DNA from 2 places in the Blautia sp. ZXY-1-C6 genome. Region 1 is predicted to be linked to the other one. Evidence: a T-box and tRNA genes for the amino acid it is inferred to sense, from the RefSeq annotation. Region 1 holds a T-box; the other holds one or more tRNA genes.
What was found. A T-box is a leader RNA that pairs with one kind of tRNA and senses whether it is charged. The one in region 1 lies ahead of pheS (phenylalanine--tRNA ligase subunit alpha), so its partner is inferred to be a tRNA-Phe.
Positions count from the first base shown of each region.

Region 2: it encodes a tRNA-Phe, which carries the amino acid that the T-box ahead of pheS (phenylalanine--tRNA ligase subunit alpha) is inferred to sense. The anticodon was not compared.

Region 1 covers NZ_JBWJVQ010000274.1:2,194-7,076, forward strand. Annotated here, with positions in the region: gene pheT (phenylalanine--tRNA ligase subunit beta) at 1-1,493, opposite strand, end outside; gene pheS (phenylalanine--tRNA ligase subunit alpha) at 1,598-2,617, opposite strand; T-box leader at 2,801-3,032, opposite strand; gene gltA (NADPH-dependent glutamate synthase) at 3,092-4,486, opposite strand; partial or broken gene AC075J_RS17535 (sulfide/dihydroorotate dehydrogenase-like FAD/NAD-binding protein) at 4,486-4,883, opposite strand, start outside.
Region 2 covers NZ_JBWJVQ010000150.1:20,977-25,859, forward strand. Annotated here, with positions in the region: gene AC075J_RS06425 (extracellular solute-binding protein) at 1-271, opposite strand, end outside; gene AC075J_RS06430 (iron-containing alcohol dehydrogenase) at 628-1,812, shown strand; tRNA gene AC075J_RS06435 (tRNA-Phe) at 1,929-2,001, shown strand; gene AC075J_RS06440 (DUF6783 domain-containing protein) at 2,158-2,262, opposite strand; partial or broken gene AC075J_RS06445 (DUF6783 domain-containing protein) at 2,243-2,371, opposite strand; partial or broken gene AC075J_RS06450 (DUF6783 domain-containing protein) at 2,330-2,545, shown strand; gene AC075J_RS06455 (O-acetylhomoserine aminocarboxypropyltransferase/cysteine synthase family protein) at 2,542-3,825, shown strand; gene AC075J_RS06460 (3D domain-containing protein) at 3,975-4,883, opposite strand, start outside.

The sequences.
Region 1 (4,883 bases):
GTAGCTTCACCTGTAGGCAGAGTAGTCGGAATCTTATCATATCCGAAAAATCTTGCAACTTCTTCTGCAACATCAGCTACATAATGGATATCCTGACGGAAAGTAGGAGCTACGATCTCATTTGTTTTTTCGTCATAGGTCAGTTCTACTTTTGCCAGATAAGCAAGCATTTCTTCCGGTGTCAGATCAGTTCCAAGAAGAGCATTAATCTTCTCCGGTTTGAAAGGAACTCTGGATGGTTCTCTTACTTCATTGCAGATATCTACCATTCCACCTACGACTTCACCTGCTCCAAGTTCCTCCATCAGCTGGCATGCTCTGTCGATAGCTGCCTGCGCATTGTTCGGGTCAAGACCTTTTTCGAATTTACCGGAAGCATCTGTTCTCAGACCGATTCTCTTGGAAGAAAGGCGGATATTTGTTCCATCAAAACATGCAGCCTCGAAAAGAACAGTTTTTACATCGTCTGTGATCATAGAATTCTCTCCACCCATGATACCGGCAATACCAACTGCTTTCTCACCGTCACAAATCATCAGTACCTGATCATCCATGGTACGTTCCTGTCCATCCAGCGTTACAAATTTCTCATCATTCTCTGCACGACGTACAACGATTTCTTTTCCTGCAATCCTGTCCAGATCATATGCGTGCATTGGCTGACCAAATTCTTCCATTACATAGTTTGTAATATCTACCAGATTATTGATCGGACGGATTCCATTGGAAGCCAGACATCTCTGCATCCATTTCGGAGATGGTCCGATCTTAACATTCTTTACGACTCTTGCACAGTAACGTGGACAAAGTTTCGGATCTTCTACCGTTACTTTTACATAGTCAGAAGCTTTTTCATCATTTCCCTTACACTCTACAACAGGAGGACAGAATTTCTCATTAAACGTAGCTGCCGCTTCTCTTGCAATTCCCAGTACGCCGTAGCAGTCAACACGATTGGATGTGATTTCATATTCAAAGACAACATCATCCAAGCCCAGTGCCTTGATCGCACTCTCGCCTACAACAGCGTCTTCAGGGAAAATATAGATTCCGTATTCCGGGGCTTCCGGATACATTTCTCTTGTGCTTCCCAGCTCTTCGATGGAACACATCATACCATAGGAATCGATTCCGCGAAGTTTTCCTTTTTTGATTTCAATTCCACCCGGTGTTTTCTTTCCGTCATGTCCACCGGCAACACGTCCGCCGTCAAGAACAACAGGAACCTTATCTCCCTCTTTTACATTAGGAGCGCCTGTAACAATCTGTACAGTCTCTGTTCCGATATTCACCTGGCAAATGATCAGTTTATCCGCATCCGGATGTTTCTCAATTTTTTCAATCTGACCGATCACGATCTTATCCAGATCTGCGTCCAGTTTTTCAAAGCCTTCCACTTTTGTTCCTGTCAGTGTCATGGCATCTGTATATTCCTGTGCTGTCACATCAAGATCCGGCACATACATTTTAATCCAAGATAATGAAGTATTCATTTTGTTAATCCTCTTTCTATATTATAGCTCAGACTTATAGCAGCTTTCCCGGACAGAAATTTCCTCTTGGCTGCATAGCTCTGTTGTTTCAGACAGTCATTTCATCAGAACTGTTTCAGGAAACGGATATCATTCTCATAGAGCAGTCTCATGTCATCAATCTCATATTTCAGAAGTGCAATACGTTCAAGACCTACGCCAAATGCGAATCCGGTGTATTCTTCCGGATCAATTCCGCACATGCTTAATACATTCGGATGAACCATACCGCAGCCAAGGATTTCAATCCAGCCGGAACCTTTACAGAAACGGCAGCCTTTACCACCACACTTGAAACAGGATACATCCACCTCTGCGCTTGGCTCTGTGAACGGGAAGTGATGTGGTCTGAACTTAGTTTTTGTCTCAGGTCCGAATAATTCCTGTGCAAACTCCTGCAAAGTTCCCTTAAGATCTGCAAAAGTGATGTTCTTGTCAATAACAAGACCTTCGATCTGATGGAAAGAAGGAGAATGTGTTGCATCTACTTCATCTGAACGGAATACACGACCAGGTGCGATCATACGGATCGGCAGCTTTCCTTTCTCCATAGTACGTGCCTGAACCGGTGAAGTCTGGGAACGAAGAAGGATAGAATCGTTGATAAAGAAAGTATCCTGTTCATCACGTGCCGGATGATTTTCCGGAATATTCAGTTTAGTAAAGTTGTAATCCGCATACTCTACCTCCGGTCCCTCTACTACTTCATAACCCATACCAATAAAGATACGCTCTACTTCTTCCAGGGCGATGGTGTTCGGGTGACGGTGACCGATTTTAGCTTTCTTTGCAGGTAAAGTCACATCAATCACTTCCTGTTTCATCTTCTCTTCACGTGCTGCTTCTTCCAGTTTCTGTTTAGATTCATCAAGAAGTGCTTCTATCTTGCTTCTTGTTTCGTTTACAAGCTGTCCAACCTTCGGGCGCTCTTCCGGTGCAACATCTTTCATACTCTTTAAAATTGCAGTCAATTCACCTTTTTTACCAAGGTATGCCACACGTACTTCGTTCAGTTTTTCCAGACCTTCGGATTCACTGATCCGTTTTCCGGCTGCTTCAGCCAGTTCCTGAAGTCTTTCTTTCATATCCATGTTCTCTTTCTCCTTTATGTCATAATGTCAGAGAAGAAAAATCGTTACTGAGAACAGAATGAACAGTAACGTAAAATCTGACTCTGACTTGATAGCCACAAATCGCTCCGTTGCAAAAGCAGTTCTCGCAATTCATGTTATAATAGCAGAATTAGCAAACAAAAAACTCCGTCCCACTAAAGGGACGGAGTAAAATATCCGCGGTACCACCCTGCTTCCTGCATTTTCTACAGGCTCTCGGTCTGCTTAACGCGCAGTAACGTCATTTCCTACTCAGTAAATACTGTCATTCAGAAATGCGGCTCCGGTGGGAAATTCAGGAAATATCTGAACCTGAGGCAGCTTCCAGCCGATGGCTTCCTCTCTCTGACGGAAAATAAATCCCTGTAAACACCTTCTAAGCTTTTCATGATTATCAACACTAGTAATCATGCCACAGACGTCAAAATCTGTCAAGTACCATTTACATTATTTATTTTTAAGATATTCATCGATACCTTTGGCACCAGCTTTACCTGCACCCATGGCAAGGATAACAGTAGCTGCACCTGTAACAGCATCACCGCCGGCATATACACCATCTTTAGATGTCTTACCTGTTTCTTCTTCAGCAATGATACATCTTCTCTTATTGACTTCAAGACCTTTTGTTGTAGAAGAAATAAGAGGGTTCGGGGAAGTACCAAGAGACATGATAACTGTATCTACATCCATGTCATATTCAAATCCCGGAATTTCAACCGGACGACGTCTTCCGGAAGCATCCGGCTCACCAAGTTCCATCTTGACAACCTTCATACCTTTTACATGACCGTTCTCATCTACAAGGATTTCCTTCGGGTTAGTAAGAAGATCAAAGATGATTCCCTCTTCTTTTGCGTGATGAACTTCCTCTGCTCGTGCAGGAAGCTCTGCTTCACTTCTTCTGTATACGATATGTACTTCAGCACCAAGTCTTAAAGCTGTTCTGGCAGCATCCATAGCAACATTACCACCGCCTACAACTGCTACTTTCTTTCCTGCTGCGATCGGTGTATCATAAGAATCATCAAAAGCTTTCATCAGGTTGCTTCTTGTAAGATATTCGTTGGCAGAGAATACACCGCTTGCATTCTCACCCGGGATACCCATGAACATTGGAAGTCCGGCACCTGATCCGATAAATACAGCTTCAAATCCTTCGTCCTCGATCAGCTGATCGATTGTTGTGGATTTACCGATAACAACATTAGTCTCGAATTTAACACCTAATTCTTTAACTTTTTCAATTTCTTTCTTAACAACTTTCTGTTTCGGAAGACGGAACTCCGGAATACCGTAAACAAGAACACCGCCAAGTTCATGAAGAGCTTCAAATACAGTTACATCATAACCAGCTTTTGCAAGATCACCTGCACAGGTAAGTCCGGAAGGACCGGAACCGATCACTGCAACTTTATGTCCGTTCTTAACTTCTGCTCCAACAGGTTTGATATCATGTTCCAGAGCATAGTCAGCAACAAATCTCTCCAGCTTACCGATAGAAACAGCTTCACCTTTGACTCCGCGGATACATTTACCCTCACACTGGGATTCCTGAGGACATACACGTCCACAGATAGCCGGAAGTGCGGAGGATAATCCGATCACTTTGTATGCTTCTTCGATCTTTCCCTCTTTAATCTCTTCAATAAATCCAGGAATATTAATGGATACAGGACAGCCTTCCACACATTTCGGTTTCTTACAGCCTAAGCATCTCTGTGCTTCTTCCATTGCTTCTTCCTGATTGTATCCAAGACAAACTTCTTCAAAGTTTGTTGCACGCACCTTTGGATCCTGTTCTCTTACAGGAACTTTCTTTAACATCTTTGCATCTGCCATTACTTGTCACCTCCACAATGTCCACATCCGCCATGATGGGTATCACCTTCCTGAAGTTTCAGTAATGCACGTCCCTCTTCAGTCTTATACATCTGGCTTCTCTTCATAGCCTGGTCGAAATCAACGAGATGTCCGTCGAATTCCGGTCCGTCTACACATGCAAACTTAATCTCATCGCCAACCTGAAGACGGCATGCGCCACACATACCTGTTCCGTCAACCATGATTGGGTTCATGCTGACAATTGTATGAATGCCAAGCTTCTTGGTAAGAAGACAGACAAATTTCATCATGATCATCGGTCCGATCGCTACACAGACATCGTAATGTTTGCCTTCGTTTGTTACCGAGATCCTCAAGAGTCTTAGTAACCATACCTGCACGGCCATAGGAACCG
Region 2 (4,883 bases), on a different contig from region 1:
GACACTCACCGGAGCTCATCGCGATAACAAGTTTTTCCTTGTATGTATCGTTCTGGATAGCTACCTGATTTACAGTATAGCCTGACTCTGTTTCTTTGTTAAACTTGTCTACTGCTGCAGTAACAATATCTTTGTCCGGGCTCTCTACCGCAATATTCCAGTAAGTAATTTCTTTGTCGTCAGCTGCAAATGCAGTTGTCTGCGCTGCCATCGGTACCACCATAGCTGCTGTCATGGCAAGTGCCATAATCTTGTACATTCTTTTTTTCATTTCTTGTTTCCTCCTTTTTTATTCACTTTGTATATTTAAGTGTATTTATCATAGCATTCCATTCACATAATGCCCATAAAATATTCTGTCCAAAATCTATAAATTTCTGTCTTTCCGTTTTCTGTGTGCAGAAAATTATAGATATCTGTACTGGAATCTTTCCAAAAATGTCTTCTGAGAACCAGCAAAAATTGCTTTCAAATTTTAATTTTTTTATTATTTTTTGACTATTTTTCCATTATTTGCTTTAATATAAAAAGGAAGTCCCACCTACTGCTCATTACATTTTACAATTAAAGCAGAGGACTTACCTGATTCAGTTACCCTTTCAATCTATAGGAGGTCGTTTACATATTATGAGAAATTTTGAATATTATACACCAACACAGGTTCTCTTTGGCAAAGATACCCACCTTCAGGCAGGTTCCCTGCTGAAGAAGTATGGAGCAAAAAAAGTTTTGATCCATTATGGAGGTCAGAGTGCTGTCCGTTCCGGACTGATTGATGAGATCACTTCTAATCTGAAAGAAGAAGGTCTTGAATACATCACCCTGGGTGGTGTCATTCCTAATCCACTTCTTTCCAAAGTCCGCGAGGGAATCGAATTATGCCAAAAAGAACATGTAGACTTTATCCTTGCTGTAGGAGGAGGAAGTGTTATTGACTCTTCCAAAGCCATCGGCTATGGCGTTGCCAATCCGAACAATGATGTCTGGGATTTCTGTCTGAAAAAAGCTGTTCCAACCGGCTGTCTGCCCATTGGTGTCATCCTTACAATTGCAGCTTCCGGAAGTGAAATGAGCAGTTCCAGTGTTATCACAAATGAAGAAACAAAAGAAAAACGTGGATGTGCAAAGACAGATTACTGCAGGCCGAAATTTGCCATCTTAAATCCACGTCTCACCTACACACTCCCACAGTATCAGACAGAAAGCGGATGTGTAGATATCCTCATGCACACCATGGAGCGATATTTTGTAAATATTGAAACTATGGAGATTACAGACAGCATCAGCGAAGCTCTGATGCAGACAGTCATTTACAATGCCCGTATTCTTATGAAAGAACCAGACAATTACAGCGCCAGGGCAGAAATTATGTGGGCAGGAAGCCTTTCCCACAACGGTCTGACCGGATGCGGTACAGGTGGTGGTGACTGGGCATGCCACCAGCTTGAACATGAACTGGGAGGTGTCTACAATGTAACTCACGGAGCAGGTCTGGCAGCTATCTGGGGAAGCTGGGCACGATACGTCTACGAGGTGAACCCTGAACGTTTTGCTCAGTTTGCCACCAATGTATTTGACATTCCATGTGGAACTGATTATAAAGAAACAGCCCTTGCAGGAATTGAAGCAATGGAAAATTTTTTCCGGTCTGTAGAAATGCCCACCAGTTTACATGAACTGGGTCTGGATCTCACAGATCAGCAAATTCATGATCTTGCATTCAAATGCAGTTTTGAGGACACTCGCACCATTGGAGTCTTTAAACAGCTCAATATGAGAGATATGGAAAAAATCTACCTTATGGCAAGATAAAATAAATTTTTGTTATAATTTTCTCTTTTTTCGCAAAAATCATAAAAATTACTTGCATTCAAACAATCAATATGCTATTATAAGGTTTGTGATACACAACAGTTCACAGACCAAATGCCCAGATAGCTCAGTTGGTAGAGCAGAGGACTGAAAATCCTCGTGTCGCTGGTTCGATTCCGGCTCTGGGCATTTTTTATTTTCTTTTTTGCTCACGGCTGGTTAGAAAAAGCCTGGGCATTTTTTATTTTCTTTTTTTGCTCACGGCTGGTTAGAAAAAGCCTGAGCATTTTTTATTTTCTTTTTTTGCTCACGGCTGGTTAGAAAAAGCCTGAGCATTTTTTTATTTCATTTTTTAATATTGTCTTCTCTCACTTTCAGCAGTATAATTTTTCCAGAGTATGTTTGAAAAATGCTTTCCGCAAGATGTGCGTCACAATTTGTGGGAATGATTTTTCAAACACGCTCTAGAGTGTGTCTGAAAAAGGCTTTCTGCAAGATGTGCGTCACAATTTGTGGGATATTTTGCCCGGATGAGGGCGCCGTAGCGGGCTACGGCAACTGAATTCGGGTGAAATATCCCGCAAAGTGGGGCGTGCAGATTGCGGGAATGATTTTTCAGACACGCTCTAAGACTATCATGAAATTTTGTATCAATATCATCACAATTTTCCCAATATTAATACAATATTTTATTGAAGCAATATTTCACATAAGAAAGGAACTAAACTCATGAGTGACTTTAAAGTCGAGACTAAATGTCTCCATTCCGGTTACACTCCGTCTAAGGGTGAACCATGCGCACTCCCGATTTATCAGAGTACCACTTATAAATATGATACTACTGATGAAATGGGACAGCTCTTCGATCTTAAGGCAGAAGGATACTTCTATACCCGTCTGCAGAACCCCACAAATGATGCTGTAGCAGCAAAAATTGCGGATCTGGAGGGTGGTGTTGCCGCTATCCTTACCTCTTCCGGACAAGCTGCCAACTTCTATGCAGTCTTCAATATCTGCGAAGCAGGTGATCATGTTGTGGCGGCTTCTACTATTTACGGAGGAACCTTTAACCTCCTGGCTGTTACCTTCAAAAAGCTTGGCATTGACTGCACTTTCGTTGACACCGATGCTAGCCCTGAAGAAATTGCAGCTGCCTTCCGCCCTAATACAAAGGTACTTTTCGCAGAGACCATCGCAAACCCGGCCCTGGTAATTCTTGATATTGAAAAATTCGCAAAGGTTGCTCACGAACATGAAGTTCCGCTTATTGTAGACAACACCTTCGCTACTCCTGTAAACTGCCGTCCTTTTGAGTGGGGAGCTGATATCGTCACCCATTCCACAACCAAATATATGGACGGACATGCTGTGCAGGTTGGCGGAGCTATCGTTGACAGCGGTAACTTTGACTGGGATGCCTATGGACATAAATATCATGGACTGACTGAACCGGATGAATCTTATCATGGTGTTATTTATACTAAACAGTTTGGAAAGAAGGCTTATATCACAAAGGCAACCTCTCAGTTAATGCGTGACCTGGGCTCTATCCCGTCTCCTACAAACTGCTTCCTGTTAAACCTGGGACTTGAAACTCTTCCTCTCCGCGTGGAACGTCACTGCTATAATGCACAGAAGATTGCCGAATTCCTGAATGCCCATGAGAAAGTATCTCATGTAAACTATGCAGGACTTCCTGATGACAAATACTATCCACTTGCTCAGAAATACATGAACGAAGGCAGAACCTGCGGCGTTATCTCCTTTGAACTGACAGGAGGCCGAGAAGCTGCAGTCCGCTTTATGGATAGCTTAAAGCTTGCCACCATCGCAACTCATGTAGCAGCTTCCAAGACCATGATCCTGCATCCCGCAAGCCATACTCACCGCCAGATGAATGATGAACAGCTTGCAGAAGCCGGCGTATCACCGGGAATGATCCGTCTCTCCGTTGGTATTGAAAATGTTGAAGACATCATTGCTGACATCGAACAGGCATTAAAAAACGCATAAAAGATAATTTCAAAAAATCCGAAAGAACTTCTGAAATGATCACAGATATAACAGATCATTTCCAGATTCTTCCGGATTTTTATTTTCAGGTCAAACGGATATTCTCAATCCGCTTTGCTACTTGATTCGGTTAAATTCTTTCTTATTTTCTACTTTAACAAATAAACATCTGTATAATATACCCCTTTGTCCTCCCCTTCCTGATGGGTAGCAACATAAATATCTATACAATTATGTTTAATCGCACCACCACAGTCCTCTGCAACATAAACCTGTCCATTGATCACAACCTTAGATCCATATGGAATCTGTGTAGGGTCCACCGCAATCGTACGGTTTGTCGTAGCAGTCACCCCTGTAGAAGTAATGCCATTTGCCCAAGGGCCACAACAAATACTGCAGGGACAATAATGAGTAATCTTAAAGGTTCCCAGCGGAACCAGTGACGCATCTGAAGACACAGCTACCGGAGTTCCCACCTTCACTCCATCCACAGACTCTCCCTTTGAAGCAGTTACACCATCCACAGCCTCTGCAAAAACGCCTTTGCCCTCACTTTTATGAATCGTTCCAGCTTCTTCGCCGTCTACTTTAGCGACCTTTGACTCTTCCGTATTCTCCTCTGCTGCTGTATTCTCCAGAACACTGGTTGGAATATATCCAATACCTCTTTTTCCATTCTCTTTTTTATAGTAAATCTGACTCCAGATGCCGTTCACTGTAGCCAGGCGCTTCACTTCATCCTCCTGAATGACCTCACCTACTATCTGTCCATCCTTCTTTCCCGGATAATCCAGAATATCACTGTCCTTCAGTGCTGTAAAAGTTCCCCTTGCCTGAGCAACCTGATCACTATCATTGATATGTTTTGTGGGCACATAGCCACTGATCTTTTCCGTACCCTTTTTACTCTTTTTCTCATAAGTCACTTTACTCCAGCCATTATCACATACGGCCACTCTCTCTACACCGGTACCAAGATACACTCTTGCAAGCTTCTTTCCGTTTTTCCCTGGCATAGAACGTATATAAGTCGCCTTTGCAGAAACAGAAACCTT